DNA from 2 places in the Vibrio bathopelagicus genome. Region 2 is predicted to be linked to the other one. Evidence: riboswitches for the same ligand, from Rfam matches in the RefSeq annotation. Region 2 holds a riboswitch; the other holds the start of a gene.
What was found. A riboswitch is a leader RNA that binds a small molecule or an ion and turns the genes downstream of it on or off. The one in region 2 is predicted to bind lysine.
Positions count from the first base shown of each region.

Region 1: another riboswitch for lysine. It lies ahead of IHV80_RS05595 (Na+/H+ antiporter NhaC family protein); the one in region 2 lies ahead of lysC (lysine-sensitive aspartokinase 3).

Region 1 is NZ_CP062500.1:1,227,242-1,235,175, forward strand. Features, by position in the region: gene purB (adenylosuccinate lyase) at 1-974, opposite strand, end outside; gene hflD (high frequency lysogenization protein HflD) at 1,119-1,736, opposite strand; gene mnmA (tRNA 2-thiouridine(34) synthase MnmA) at 1,777-2,913, opposite strand; gene IHV80_RS05580 (hypothetical protein) at 3,118-3,387, shown strand; gene IHV80_RS05585 (inosine/guanosine kinase) at 3,490-4,794, shown strand; gene IHV80_RS05590 (H-NS family histone-like protein) at 4,966-5,376, opposite strand; lysine riboswitch at 5,741-5,918, shown strand; gene IHV80_RS05595 (Na+/H+ antiporter NhaC family protein) at 6,031-7,623, shown strand; His leader region at 7,814-7,934, shown strand, end outside.
Region 2 is NZ_CP062500.1:348,522-356,455, forward strand. Features, by position in the region: gene metH (methionine synthase) at 1-2,199, shown strand, start outside; gene lysC (lysine-sensitive aspartokinase 3) at 2,293-3,660, opposite strand; lysine riboswitch at 3,769-3,946, opposite strand; gene IHV80_RS01710 (pyridoxal-phosphate-dependent aminotransferase family protein) at 4,123-5,262, shown strand; gene IHV80_RS01715 (PglL family O-oligosaccharyltransferase) at 5,366-7,129, opposite strand; gene uvrA (excinuclease ABC subunit UvrA) at 7,226-7,934, opposite strand, start outside.

The sequences.
Region 1 (7,934 bases), 880 kb from region 2:
AGGTGGCTGAATACTGCGTTAGCTAGACCAAGGTTGCCTTCAGAGTTTTCGAAGTCAATTGGGTTAACTTTATGCGGCATTGTAGAAGAGCCGATTTCGCCAGCAATAGTCTTCTGCTTGAAGTGACCAAGAGCGATGTAGCCCCAAACGTCACGGTCGAAGTCAAGAAGGATAGTGTTGAAACGAGCAACTGCATCGAATAGCTCAGCGATGTAATCGTGAGGTTCGATTTGAGTTGTGTACGGGTTCCAAGTTACGCCAAGAGATTCAGTGATGAACTCTTCGCTGAACTGGTGCCATTCAACTTCTGGGTATGCAGAAAGGTGTGCGTTGTAGTTACCTACAGCACCGTTGATTTTCGCTAGGATCTCAACGTTTTCGATTTGCTTGTATTGACGTTCCATACGGTACGCAACGTTAGCCATCTCTTTACCCATAGTAGAAGGAGAAGCTGGCTGACCGTGTGTACGAGATAGTAATGGAATATCACGGTACTCGTTCGCAAGTGCTTTGATAGCATCAATTACGTTACGGATTTCTGGAAGAATCACTGTGTCACGAGCTTCTTTAAGCATAAGCGCGTGAGAAGTGTTGTTGATGTCTTCAGAAGTACATGCAAAGTGAATAAATTCGTTTACAGCGTGAAGTTCAGGAACGCCAGCAACTTTCTCTTTCAAGAAGTACTCAACAGCTTTAACGTCGTGGTTAGTCGTGCGCTCGATCTCTTTGATACGTAGAGCATCTTCTTCACTGAAGTTAGCAGCTAGTTCATCAAGAAACTGGTTAGCTTCTGCACTGAACGCTGGTACTTCTTTGATTGCATCTGTAGCTGCAAGCTTTTGTAACCAACGAACTTCAACGATAGAGCGGTACTTTAGTAGGCCAAACTCACTAAAGATGCTGCGTAATGCAACAGTCTTACTTCCGTAACGGCCGTCTACTGGTGAAACAGCAGTCAATGCTGACAGTTCCATGGTGTTCTCCTGAATTGAGTTTTCTAAATTTTGAGAGGTTTATACCAGTAACAATCTCAATTGTCACGCACATTGCGCAATCGTTTGCGTGAGAATTGTGTTGGTACAAAAAAACAAGCTCGCGACGAGGCGCGAGCTAATAAATTACATGCGAGCTAGCAGGATTTGAGCCTGCTCGATCATTTTTTTGCGACCGAAGATAAGGTGGCGACGTTTGCCGCCAACTTGACGCCATAATACAGCGCTTCGAATTCCTGATAGCAGCAGAGCACGAACCTTATGCTGGCTCGATGTCTGTTGAAGTACTGCTGGCGTACCAGAAACCTGAATACGAGGGCCAATAGGGCTCACTACATCTAAGTAGATGCTCGCAAGATTGCTGATCATTTGCTCGTCAAACAGATCGAAGTGTTCAGTTTGACGCTCTGCAGTTTGAATACGATCGCCAAGCTGTGACATAGAGTCATTGCGTGAGGATAGTTTGCGTTCAAGCGCCATCAAGCTGATGATGTAGCGAGTAATGTCGCTACCAGCAGGAGTACTGTCGATACCTTTTACTAAGCATTCAAGACCTAGCTTTAGGTTTGCCTCACGGCCAAATACACCCACAGTGTTCGCTGGGTTAGTATTTAAAATGGCATTGAGTGAAGCTTCGAAGGCATCTTTATCACAACGGCCGTCTTTCGCTACTTGTTGAACCAAAGCCACAGCTTGGCAAATTCCAGCGAAAGCAATAGTACGGTCATAAAGTGTATTAGCCACGTAGTAACTCCTAGTTGTTTTCTATCGTTTGTTCGAATAGTTAGATGCGTTTTTCGATGATACCACCACCAAGACATACCTCATCTTGGTAGAACACAGCCGATTGGCCTGGCGTTACAGCGATTTGCGGCTCATCGAAGATAACCTTAATGTTATCATCGTCAATTGGGATGATTGTACAAGGAATATCGGTTTGACGGTAACGTGTTTTTACCGTGCATGTCATAACTTCAGTAATTGGTGTGCGATTAACCCAATGAAGCTGAGATGCGAACAAACCTTCTGATTTAAGAAGCGGGTGGTCTTTACCTTGAACCGCGATCAGAACGTTACGCTTAAGATCTTTTTCACCAACAAACCATGGTTCTTCGTTACCGCCGCCACCTTTAGTGCCACCAATATGAAGACCTTTACGTTGACCCAAAGTATGGTACATCAAGCCTTGGTGTTGACCAATTACTTGACCGTCTGGCGTCTCGATATTACCCGGTTGAGCAGGTAGGTATTTGCCTAAGAACTCAGTGAACTTACGCTCACCGATAAAGCAGATACCGGTAGAGTCTTTTTTCTTCGCAGTGATCAAGTCTTGCTCTTCAGCAATACGACGCACTTCAGGCTTCTCTAATTCACCCACAGGGAATAGGCTGCGTGCCACTTGATCTGAACTTAGCGTGTATAGGAAATAGCTTTGGTCTTTATTGCCGTCTAGGCCACGTAGCATTTCTGGTTTCACGCCAGCGTCTAGCTCTTCTTGAGTTGGGAAAGTACGACGAACGTAATGACCCATAGCAATGTAGTCTGCGTCTAATACTTCATCCGCAAACTCTAAGAATGCTTTGAATTTGATTTCTTTGTTACAAAGGATATCTGGGTTCGGTGTACGACCCGCTTTGTATTCTTCAAGAAAGTACTCGAATACATTATCCCAGTACTCTGCTGCAAAGTTGATAGTGTGAAGGTGGATACCTAACTTGTCACATACCGCTTGAGCATCAGCAAGGTCTTCAGCTGCCGTGCAGTATTCTTCGTTATCGTCTTCTTCCCAGTTTTTCATGAAAAGGCCTTCTACCTGATAGCCTTGTTGCTGAAGAAGATACGCCGATACTGACGAATCTACACCGCCGGACATACCGACAATTACTTTCTTTTCGCTGTTTCCAGAGCTGATATCTGACATGTCTAAACACCGTTACTATTACTTGGTCGCAGATTCTAACAGAAAGAGAAACACCGTGACAGATCCGAGACCGGAATCACAGTTTCATTTGCACAAATATTGCGCTGACTTCGTTAGAGAATCGCATGAACGCGAGGAGACTCGCTAGGATGTCAGATCTATATGTGGCATAGTCGCTCGAAATCCAAGACCCGAGATAAAAAAATGTCTGAACAAAATGAGTTTATGCAAGAAGAACAGTTGATCGAGATTATCGAGAACCAACTTGAAGACGGACAACCCGTAAAAGTGAAAGAGACACTGATGCGTTTAATGATGACAGGTACTCCTCGTGAAGAGGCAGTTGCTGCGATGGCATGTGCACTGGCAATTGAAGTATTTGACGTGATGAAAAACGGCGCTGAATTTAATCAAAAACGTTACGCCGAGCATTTGAACATGCTGCCTGATTTAAGCTTTATGGAAGGCGAATAAAAAAATAGCCTGGCAAACGTTTGCTATAGTTTGAAAGATTGCCGCGTTAAATATAGCGCGGTAGAATCCGCCACCTATTTCCCCTTGACTTAGACTAGCCTTATGAAATTCCCTGGACAACGTAAATCAAAGCACTATTTTCCGGTTCACGCTCGTGATCCTTTAGTAAGCCAAGCTCAAACTAGCAAAAGAATGTCACGTACTCATATTATCGGTATTGACCAAACTTTGGTGGATATTGAAGCGAAAGTGAGTTCTGAGCTAATCGAAAAATACGGCCTAAGTAAGGGACATTCACTGGTTATTGGTGATGAAGCTGCTGAATCCTTATATCAAGAATTAAAAGAACAGTGCCTGATTACTAATGAATACGCTGGTGGCACGATCGGTAACACATTACACAATTACTCAGTATTGGCGGATGACCGTTCAACACTGTTAGGTGTAATGAGCCAAGATATTAAAATTGGTAGCTACGGTTACCGCTATTTATGTAATACATCAAGCAGAATGGATCTGAACCATTTACAAGGGGTAGATGGCGCAATCGGTCGCTGCTTTGCATTAATTACAGAAGATGGTGAGCGTACTTTTGCAATTAGCGAAGGACAAATGAACCAATTAAAACCAGAAAGCATCCCTGAGAAAATTTTCAAAAGTGCTTCTGCTTTAGTATTAACGGCGTATTTAGTTCGTTGTAAACCAGGTGACCCTATGCCTGAAGCAACTATGAAGGCGATTGAATATGCGAAGAAATACGATGTGCCTGTTGTTTTAACTCTTGGTACTAAATTCGTTATTCAAGATGATCCAGAGTTTTGGAAAGATTTCCTTGAACAACACGTAACCGTTGTTGCAATGAATGAAGACGAAGCAGAAGCCTTAACTGGTGAAAGCGATCCTCTTGCTGCTTCAGACAAAGCATTAGAGTGGGTAGACTTAGTTCTATGTACGGCTGGCCCAGTTGGCTTGTTTATGGCGGGTTACACTGAAGACGCTGTGAAGCGTGAAACGTCATTGCCGTTGTTACCAGGCTCGATTGCTGAATTTAACCGTTATGAGTTTAGTCGTCCTGCGCATAAAGAGTTATGTGACAACCCAACGAAAATTTATTCGCATATCGCACCTTACATGGGCGGTCCAGAAAAGATCAAAAATACCAATGGTGCAGGGGATGCGGCGTTGTCGGCTTTATTACATGATATGGCAGCAAATAAATATCATAAAGAAAATGTGCCGAACTCTAGCAAGCATCAACATGCATTCTTAACGTATTCATCTTTCTCGCAAGTATGTAAATATTCAAACCGTGCAAGTTATGAGGTGTTGGTTCAGCACTCTCCACGTTTGTCTCGCGGCCTTCCTGAAAGAGAAGACAGTCTAGAAGAAGCATACTGGGAAAGATAAGATATTTTTATCGTTTCCATTTATATTTCTAATAATGAAATATAAAAAAGGCTCCGAAAGGAGCCTTTTTGTTTCTGAATATATTGAAGCCGTAAATAATACTTTAGTCGACTTTAATATTAATTCTATTGCTTAGCGTGTAATTGATTACTCACTAAGTAAACTAAATGTTTAGATAGCAAACTCTTCTAGAGATTTACCAGCATCTAGTTGTTCTTGGATAGCTGAAGGCGTACGACCTTGACCAGTCCAAGTTTTCTCATCGCCATTGCCATCTACATATTTGTATTTAGCTGGACGAGGAGCACGTTTAGCTTTTGCTGTTTTTGTTTTTGCTTCACCAGAAAGCGCAGCAATAAGATCAGCAACATCGATGCCGTCTTTTGCAATTTGTTCAGCAATAGCAGAAAGCTTAGCTTCTTGCTCTGCTTTAGCAGCTTGTTCTTCAGCTTCAGACTCTTGACGCTCTTGTACAACAATAGTTAGCTTGTCTAGCGCTTCTTCAAGTTGTTCAAGAGTTAATTCACGTGAGAATGCGCGAAGGCTACGGATATTCAATAAAGTTTTTGTTAATTCAGACATGATATTTTCCATCAAGGTAAACTAAATAATCTTCCTAATAATAAACAGAGCCTAGGAATAAAACAAATAGTATTTCTCGTATTGGTTATTTAAATATAAAAGTGAGATGAATAGTTGAAAAAGAAACGGCTCACTTTTGATGAATTTATAATAATTATTAAGAATCTCTTAAAAATCGATATGTGACTGGTGGAGTAATTGCTTTATGTAGACTATTTTTGTATTGATTAGTTCATTAACAAAAAGCTATTTTTCTCGGAATGATATGTTGCATTGTTGCTCTTGATGAGTACAATTGCGGCTACCTGATGCGATGCTTTGGTTAATTTGTTGTTAAACTCTGGTTTGCACGGTTAATAATGTTATCGCACGTAGAGGTGCAATTATAAAAAGTAGTTTTCGTTGGGGTGATGCCAATGAACGGGAATGAAAGGTCTAATTGCCGAAGTAAATTGTATATCTAAGCAATTTGCTGGGGTTGTGCTCAATAGGTACAACACTGCCATAGTCTTAATTTTAAACTATGGAGCGCTACTGTAGGGTTGGGTGAAGTGTTCACTTCCCTTTCGCTTAGTTCAACATGAGCTTGATAAGTCGTATCAAGTTTGTCTGCAGTAGATCTCTAGCCAAATAAAAAACTGGTTTTTGAAGATCATGAATTTAATAGATTTTGCAACATCGCCTTTATCGCTGCTTCCTCCTTTGGTTGCATTGACTCTTGCTATTGTTACCCGCCGTGTATTGGTTTCTTTGGGTGTCGGTATCGTCATGGGTGCGATTCTACTTGCTGACTATTCAGTAGGTAACGCAGCTAGCTACGTGTTTACTAAAGCATCTGGTGTTTTCATCGAAGATGGTGGTATCAACACTTGGAACATGAGCATTATCGCATTCCTACTTATCCTTGGAATGATGACCGCTCTATTGACACTTTCTGGCGGTACTCGCGCATTCGCTGAATGGGCACAGTCTCGCGTGAAGAGCAAACGTGGTTCAAAACTACTTGCTGCCTTCTTAGGCGTATTCATCTTTGTTGATGATTACTTCAACAGCTTAGCGGTAGGTGCTATCTCTCGCCCTGTAACAGACCGCTTCTATGTATCTCGCGCTAAGCTAGCTTATATCCTAGATTCTACTGCTGCTCCTATGTGTGTGATCATGCCAGCATCTAGCTGGGGTGCTTACATCATTACTATTATTGGTGGCATCTTAGTAACGCACGGTGTGACAGAGTATTCTGCACTGGGTGCTTACGTTCGTCTTATCCCAATGAACTTCTATGCTGTATTCGCACTACTTATGGTATTTGCGGTAGCGTGGTTTGGTCTAGACGTTGGTAAAATGCGTGAGCATGAGATTGAAGCATCACAAGGTCGTGGCTTTGATGGTGATAACGATCAAAAGCAAGCTCATGACCTGAACGAAGAGCTAGACATTGAAGAGAGCGAAAACGGTTCTGTCTCTGATCTTGTTATGCCAATCGTATCGCTAATTGTAGCAACAGTTGCTGCCATGCTTTACACAGGTGGCCAAGCGCTGGCTGCTGACGGTCAAGCATTCAACCTGCTTGGTGCGTTCGAAAATACAGATGTAGGTAAGTCTCTTGTTTACGGTGGCGTTCTAGGTCTGCTTGTTGCACTAGCGACAGTCTTCAAGCAAAAGCTACCTATGTCTGATATCGCAAGAACAATGTGGATCGGTGCGAGCTCAATGTTTGGCGCTATCCTTATCCTTGTGTTCGCGTGGACTATTGGTTCTGTTATCGGTGACATGAAGACAGGTTCGTACCTATCATCTCTAGCGACTGGCAACATTGATTACCACTGGCTACCTGTTATCTTGTTCCTTCTTGCTGGCCTAATGGCATTCTCGACAGGTACATCTTGGGGTACGTTTGGTATCATGCTTCCTATCGCGGGTGACATGGCTGCAGCTTCTGACATCGCGTTGATTCTACCTATGCTAAGTGCGGTTCTGGCTGGTTCAGTATTTGGTGACCATTGTTCTCCAATCTCTGACACAACGATTCTTTCTTCTACTGGTGCTCGTTGTAACCACATTGACCACGTATCGACACAGCTTCCTTATGCATTGTCTGTAGCGTTCGTATCGTGTATTGGTTTCATCACGCTAGGTATGACGTCTTCAATTGGTATCGCATTTAGTGCGGCGTCTCTAACGTTTGTTGCAGTATGTTTTGCATTGGCTTACTTCTCTCGTTGCAAAATGGCGACGTGCAAAAGCTAAAAGTGAAAGCTAATCAGTAAAGTATCAGGGAGGCATTAGCCTCCCTTTTTTGTGCCTGTTAATTTAATTTTAAATTTCGTGAAAAAAGTTCGAATAAATGGTTGAAAAAGGATGTGACCTTAGTTAGTGTGGAGACAAGACAGCAAACAACCTAAGAGCTGATAAGTATGCGTAAACTAGTAATGAACATTCATCACCATCATCACCCTATCTAGTCTTTCGGGGAGATTTACGTATACCCGGGAGCAAGAATTCTCCCGGAGGTTAAGTCAAAGAATTTAGATTTAAACCCTCGGGACGACAAAGTCTTC
Region 2 (7,934 bases):
ACTCGAGAGCGCAAGGTCGAGATCTGTACTAATGCCTACAACATTCTTGTTGATGAAGTCGGTTTCCCACCTGAAGATATTATTTTCGATCCAAACATTTTTGCAGTTGCGACTGGTATTGATGAGCATAACAACTACGCGGTTGATTTTATTGAAGCGGTAGGGGATATCAAACGAGACTTACCTCATGCAATGATCTCGGGTGGTGTGTCTAATGTTTCGTTCTCGTTCCGAGGTAATAACTACGTTCGTGAAGCAATCCACGCAGTATTCCTATATCACTGTTTTAAAAACGGTATGGATATGGGGATCGTAAATGCAGGGCAATTAGAAATTTACGATAATGTTCCTGAGGATTTGCGCGAAGCCGTTGAAGATGTGGTTCTGAACCGTCGAGATGATTCAACAGAGCGCTTGTTAGATATCGCTACTGAGTATCTAGAACGTGCAGTTGGAAAGGTTGAAGATAAATCTGCTTTAGAGTGGCGTACTTGGCCGGTAGAAAAACGTTTAGAACATTCTTTAGTGAAGGGTATTACCGACTTTATCGTTGAAGATACTGAAGAGGCTCGTGTTAATGCTTCTCGTCCTATTGAGGTGATCGAAGGGCCTCTGATGGACGGTATGAATGTTGTCGGAGACCTCTTTGGCGAGGGCAAGATGTTCTTACCACAAGTTGTTAAGTCAGCTCGTGTTATGAAGCAAGCTGTAGCCCATCTAGAGCCATTTATTAATGCAACCAAAGACGTTGGCGCAACTAACGGAAAAATCTTACTTGCGACTGTAAAAGGCGATGTTCATGACATTGGTAAAAACATTGTGGGCGTTGTATTGCAGTGCAATAACTACGAAATTATCGATTTAGGCGTGATGGTTTCATGCGAAAAAATTCTAAAGGTCGCTAAAGAAGAGAACGTCGATATCATTGGTCTTTCGGGTTTGATAACCCCTTCATTGGATGAGATGGTGCATGTTGCTAAAGAGATGGAGAGACAAGGCTTTAAATTGCCTCTTCTGATCGGTGGTGCAACGACTTCTAAAGCTCATACAGCGGTTAAGATTGAACAGAATTACTCTGAGCCTGTTGTCTATGTAAACAATGCCTCTCGTGCTGTAGGTGTGTGTACTTCATTGCTATCTAATGAATTGAAACCAGCATTTGTTGAGAAGTTGGATATTGATTACGATCGCGTTCGAGATCAGCACAATCGTAAAAAACCGCGTACTAAGCCAGTTACGCTTGAGCGAGCTCGAGCTAATAAAGTTGCTATAGATTGGGATGCTTATACTCCACCGGCACCGGCTAAACCTGGAGTGCACATCTTCAATAACTTCGATGTAGCGACTTTACGTAACTATATCGACTGGACTCCGTTCTTTATGACATGGTCATTAGTCGGAAAGTACCCAGCAATTCTCAATCATGAAGAGGTGGGTGATGAAGCGAAACGCCTATTCAAGGATGCTAACGATTTACTCGACCGTGTAGAGAGAGAGAAATTGCTTGAAGCTCGTGGTATGTGTGCCATGTTCCCTGCAAACAGTGTTGGCGATGATATTGAAGTTTATACTGATGAGTCACGTACCGAGGTGCTGAAGGTTCTGCATAATCTTCGTCAGCAAACCGAGAAGCCAAAAGGTTTTAACTACTGTTTGTCAGATTACATTGCGCCGAAAGCTAGCGGTAAAGCGGACTGGATTGGTGGCTTTGCGGTGACTGGTGGTATTGGCGAGCGAGAGCTTGCTGATGAATACAAAGCTAATGGTGATGACTATAACGCTATCATGATTCAGGCCGTTGCTGACCGATTAGCTGAAGCGTTCGCTGAATACCTGCATAAAGAAGTGAGAAAGGACATTTGGGGCTATTCGCCGGATGAGGATTTGTCTAATGACGATTTGATTCGAGAGAAGTACCAAGGTATTCGTCCTGCTCCGGGTTACCCAGCCTGTCCTGAACATACTGAAAAAGGTACGTTGTGGGAGTTGATGGACGTTGAAAAAGCGATCGACATGTCACTAACTACGAGCTACGCGATGTGGCCAGGAGCTTCAGTGTCTGGTATGTATTTCTCACACCCTGACGCTAGATACTTTGCGATTGCACAGATTCAACAGGATCAAGTGGACAGCTATGCTGATCGTAAAGGTTGGGATATGTTGGAAGCTGAGAAGTGGTTAGGACCAAACATTAACTAATGATTGTTTCATCACGAGAAAAGGGTTGCTTAAGAGCAACCCTTTTTGTATTTGAAATTCGTTGTTTATACGCTCAAACGAGTGGCTACTCGTTTATTCGAATAATTCTTGGTGAAGTTTTTGAATTGCCAACTTGGATACTGATTCATTTAGCAAGAAGCATAGGTTGTGTGGACTTGCTCCGTAACAAATCATACGTAGGTTGAAGTCTTCAAGAGTGCCGAACACCTGCTTCGCATAGCCTTTGCTTTCACTCATGTTGTTGCCAATAAGAGCAACAAGGCATAGGTCGTGTTCAATATCTACAGAACACAGCTCTTCAAGCTCAATTCGAGCGGCTTCTGGTAACTGAGGAGCACCACCTGATGTATCGGTTTGATCGAGAGTGAGTGACACACTGATCTCTGAGGTAGTGATAAGATCCACAGAGATCTTATGTTTAGCAAGGATCTCAAATACCTTAGCTAAGAAGCCATAAGCATGGAACATATTGGCACTGCGTAGCGTAACCATGGTTTGGTTGCAGCGCAGGGCAAGCGCTCTGAACAGAGGAGAGCTTTCAACTTGTTGACGAATCCATGTTCCACCTAGCTCTGGTGCTTTTGATGAGCCGACAAAGACAGGGATTTGATGGCGTAGTGCAGGAACCAAAGTCGATGGGTGCAAGATCTTCGCACCAAAATTTGCCATTTCCGATGCTTCACTAAAGCTGATCTCTGGGATAGGGGAGGCCTTAGGTGCAACACGAGGGTCGGTAGTGTAGATACCCGGAACATCCGTCCAGATCTCTAAACCAATCGCCTGTACCGATTCGGCAATCAGTGCTGCTGAATAATCACTGCCACCGCGGCCTAACGTTGTGGTGTTGCCTTCGCTATCAGCACCGATAAAACCTTGGGTAACGACAACTTGTTGTTGGCAAAGTGGAATTAGCTTCTGTTTTGCTAAAGCTGCAATATCTTCCAGTTGTGGTTCTGCCTTACCGAAGTCATCATTGGTGCGCATTACTTCTCTGATATCAAAACGAACTGCTGGTGTGCCACGCTCACGTATGATCTGAGCGAGGATATGTGTCGACATCAATTCGCCACATGCGACAAGGTGGTCAGTCAGCTTTGTGCTGACTTGGAATGATGCTGCTTCGGCTGCACTCGCAATATCATCGAGAATGCTATGAACCTCTTTCTCGATACTGTTCGGATCGGCTAACTGAGCAAGAATCGTATTATGAATGTCCGTCAACTGTGTCACTAGTTCCTGACGACGAGCTTTGTCTTGAACACCATTCGCCAGTTCAACTAGCAAGTTAGTGACGCCAGAACATGCACTACTCACGACCAGTTTCGTATTTGAGTTGTTTTCAATAATGGCAGCACAACGGCTCATTGCTTCAAAGTTGGCAACACTTGTTCCACCAAACTTAGCGACATTAAAAGAACCAGCTACATTAGATGCACTCACGATATATCTCCCACGACTTCCTAAAATAAAATTACGGTTGGGTAATCCAACGTCCGATGTTTTTCGAAGAGAGTTTTAGAGCAAAAAGAGAGGAATTATTAGAATAGTAACCTCAGAAGCTCTTCACCATATAGAAATGGCGACAGTTGACGGGATTCAGCCCGCTCAACCGATAATAAAGGTCCTGCATCCTTTTATTATCTCGGCACTGCTCCCCATAAATGTTTTGTATTGGAAATGCGGCTCCACAAAACACCTGCCTGGGCAGTGCTCCTCTTCTGCTAGATAGCCATTTCATTGAACGTGTTTGTGATAACAATGTCAATCCGTAACTTGAGATAATTGAAAAATAATTTTAACAATTATGTGACAGTGGTTTGACCTCAATACTTATGGCTAATTGCTGAGGTAATCAATTTGCTTTAGGGTGGATTGTTCACAACATTAACGTAAGGGATGTACATGTCTAATTTAACACTCACTACTGCTATCGATAGCTTTTATCCGCCGCACCGAACGTTAATGGGACCAGGTCCTTCTGATATCTCGCCTCAAGTGCTACAGGCTTTAAGCCGTCCAACCATCGGTCACCTAGATCCACTGTTTATTGCGATGATGGATGAGCTTAAACAGCTTCTTAAATACGCTTTTCAGACTGAAAACGAATTTACGATTGCCGTTTCTGCACCGGGCAGCGCGGGTATGGAAACCTGTTTTGTTAACTTGATTGAGCCTGGTGAAAAGGTGATCGTTTGTCGTAACGGTGTCTTCGGTGAGCGTATGCGAGAGAATGTTGTGCGTTGTGGTGGCGAAGCCATCCTTGTTGACGACGAGTGGGGCAAACCCGTTTCCGTTGAAAAGGTAGAACAAGCATTGGCAGAAAATCCCGATGCTGTTGCTGTTGCATTTGTGCATGCAGAAACGTCTACTGGAGCGTTATCGGATGCTCAAGCTATCTCAGCTATCGCTCGTCAGTTTGATGCGTTAACGATTGTTGATGCAGTGACGTCACTAGGTGGTGTGCCATTACTGGTTGATGAGTGGCAGCTTGATGCAGTTTATTCTGGAAGCCAAAAGTGTCTGTCTTGTGTACCAGGACTATCTCCGGTGACTTTTTCTCAGCGTGCTGTTGATAAAATGAAAGCCCGCCAAGCGCCAGTGCAAAGCTGGTTCCTAGATCAAAGTTTAGTATTAGGTTATTGGAGTGGAGAAGGTAAGCGTAGCTACCACCACACGGCACCCGTGAACAGCTTATATGCTCTGCATGAGTCGTTGGTTCTATTGAAAAATGAAGGTTTAGACAACGCTTGGTCACGTCACTATGCGATGCACCAAGAACTTAAAGCTGGCGTAGAAGCTTTGGGATTAAAGTTTGTGGTTGATCAAGAGAGTCGCTTACCTCAATTGAATGCACTTTACTTCCCTGAAGGGATTGACGAAGCCAAAATAAGAACGCAGTTGTTAGAAGAGTATAACCTTGAAATCGGTGCAGGCCTTGGCTCTTTAGCTGGGAAGGCTTGGCGTATTGGTTTAATGGGTTATGGCGCTCGAAAAGAGAATGTCGCTTTGTGCTTAAAAGCGTTACAAGACGTTTTAAAATAACGGTAACAAACTGAAGTTTAAAAAGAAAAGCGCACGATAGATCGTGCGCTTTTTTGTATCTAGGTTATGTCAATATAGTGAATGAATACTAGACCCCTAGGCGTCATTTAGCAGAAGAGATATTGTTTTCTGCTTCTGATATCTTCTTATACTGAACCTTGGAAAAGTCTCGATTTGGGAACAAGAAGCTCGCTTCACTACGAATTTGTTCTGCCTTGCTGTGATCGCCCAACCCTTGATACGCGAGAATTAGGTTGCTGTAGAAAGCAGGCCTTGGCTTACTCTTTATGATCTCTAACGACCAATCTATATAAGGCTGGATCAGGCTAGGATCAGCTTTGTAGAGGCCGATATTTAGATAGGTACTGTACACGTCCCAATCATAGCGATCTTTCCATACTACGGGGTTCGTTACCTGCTTAAGAATGTCCGGGTTTTTCGGTTTAGACATTTCAAATTTAGTGAGTACATAATTGGTGTGTAAGGCACTCAGCATGTAAAAGCTCACCAAGATAGGAACGACTAAGCTCGATACTCTGAATAGGGTTTTACTGACGATACTAAACGGCTGCTGATAGTGGCGAGAAGCCCGTTGATCGACCCAGTAAATCAAAATGATAAAGGTTATCCAGTGAATCGCCGAGTGGTAAAAAGGATACTCAAGCTGAGAATGTAAGAGTATCGGTATGAATAGCGCAAGTAGTGCTAGACGTGTTCCTTTCGCTGAGCTTGCTATGCGTGACATCACCAACACTGCAGCAAGCAAGATACCGATGATTGGTACAATTCCCCCTTCTACTCCCCAAAACAGGAACTCATTGTGCGGGTGATCCATTGAAGGAAGGCCGGGATGATAATTTGAGTTAAGTTGATGCTGGCGAGCTGTGTATAGCGTGTATTCGGATTCAAACTTTCCATAGCCATAACCTGTAAAAGGCTTTTCGATCATCATATCGAGCGCTTGTGGAAAGGTATAAGCTCGTGGGCTTTCTAAGTTAGCCCTTTTACTTGCGAGGCTATCAGTTGTACTGAGACTGATTACCGAAAAAGCGACGACGATACCGACCAGTACTGATGCACACCACCCGTAGAAGCGTTTCTTAGTAGAGAACTTGTATAGGTAAGGCAGAATGCAGACAAACCCGATTACGGCAGCCAACCATCCGGTACGTGATGCGATGATGATCAGCAAAGGTACGGTTAAGGTTGGTGTTAGGTATAGTAAGAACGACTCGCTAATTTTGTGATTATATTTAGCTGGCTGTCTTGCTAGAAGATAAGCTGAAAGCACAAAACCTGTAGCTAAAAAGCTGGCCATAACATTCGGTTGTTGGAATATCCCATAAGGTCTATTGGCCGCAGTGTTGTAACCAAATAGGTTGCCAGGTTCCAGTAAGAAATATTGCACATAGCCAAAAAGTGCTTGTATAACTACAGCAAGAACAATGAACCACAACATGCGTTGTTTGTGTTTGTTACTGAATTTAAATTGTTGAAGCACCACGAATAAAGCGAAGCCTGTCCACAATCCAAGTAGTCGACTTGATGCGGCTTGAGGAGAGGCGTTGCTGTAAAGAATGGGCAGCGTCAGTATCACGCAACTTATCATCAAGCCAACGGTTAGCTTGGAATATTTGAGTACTCGGTTAGTGGCAAGTTGGTAGAAGCCAATCGCCAACGTAAAGCTAAGAGCTAACCAAGTGGTTGGATTAAAGGATAAAGCAAGGCCTGAGCCGCCAGGATTAGGCATGAAAAAATGCATGGCTAATAAGAATACAACAGCTAAAGAGGCAAGAAATGCCTTGTTAAGCGGGAGCTGAGTTCTCTGATTTTCTAGCTGGGTACCGCTAGTGTGTATTGTTGCCATAAATCCCTAACCTTATAAAAACAGAGCTTGTTCCTTCTGAAACAAGCTCTGTTACTTTAACATTTTTCTGTCTGCTCGCAGGGAGCTATTTTACACCTAGTTCAAATTTAACATAGGCTTAAGGAAGCGAGCAGTGTGCGAACCTTCGACTAACGCCACATCTTCAGGTGTACCTTCTGCAACAATTTCACCGCCTCCTTGGCCACCTTCAGGACCAAGATCTAGGATCCAGTCTGCCGTTTTGACGACATCTAGGTTGTGTTCAATCACCACTACCGTATTGCCGTGATCACGCAATCTATGTAGTACCGTTAATAGCTGCTGTATATCGTGGAAATGGAGGCCTGTTGTTGGCTCATCGAGAATGTATAAGGTTTTCCCCGTGTCTCTTTTAGACAGTTCACGCGCTAATTTAACACGCTGCGCTTCACCGCCAGACAAGGTTGTTGCAGCTTGCCCGAGGCGAATGTAGGAAAGGCCCACGTCCATTAGGGTTTGTAGTTTTCGAGCGATAACAGGCACTGGGTTGAAGTATTCACGAGCATCTTCCACAGTCATCTCTAGAACTTCGTCAATGGTTTTACCCTTGTAGCGGACCTCTAGAGTTTCACGGTTATAACGCTTACCTTTACATACATCACACGGTACATACACATCTGGCAAGAAATGCATCTCTACTTTGATGACACCGTCTCCCTGACACGCTTCACAGCGACCACCACGAACGTTAAAACTGAATCGACCTGGTTTGTAGCCACGAGATCGTGATTCTTGTGTACCTGCAAATAACTCTCGAATTGGAGTG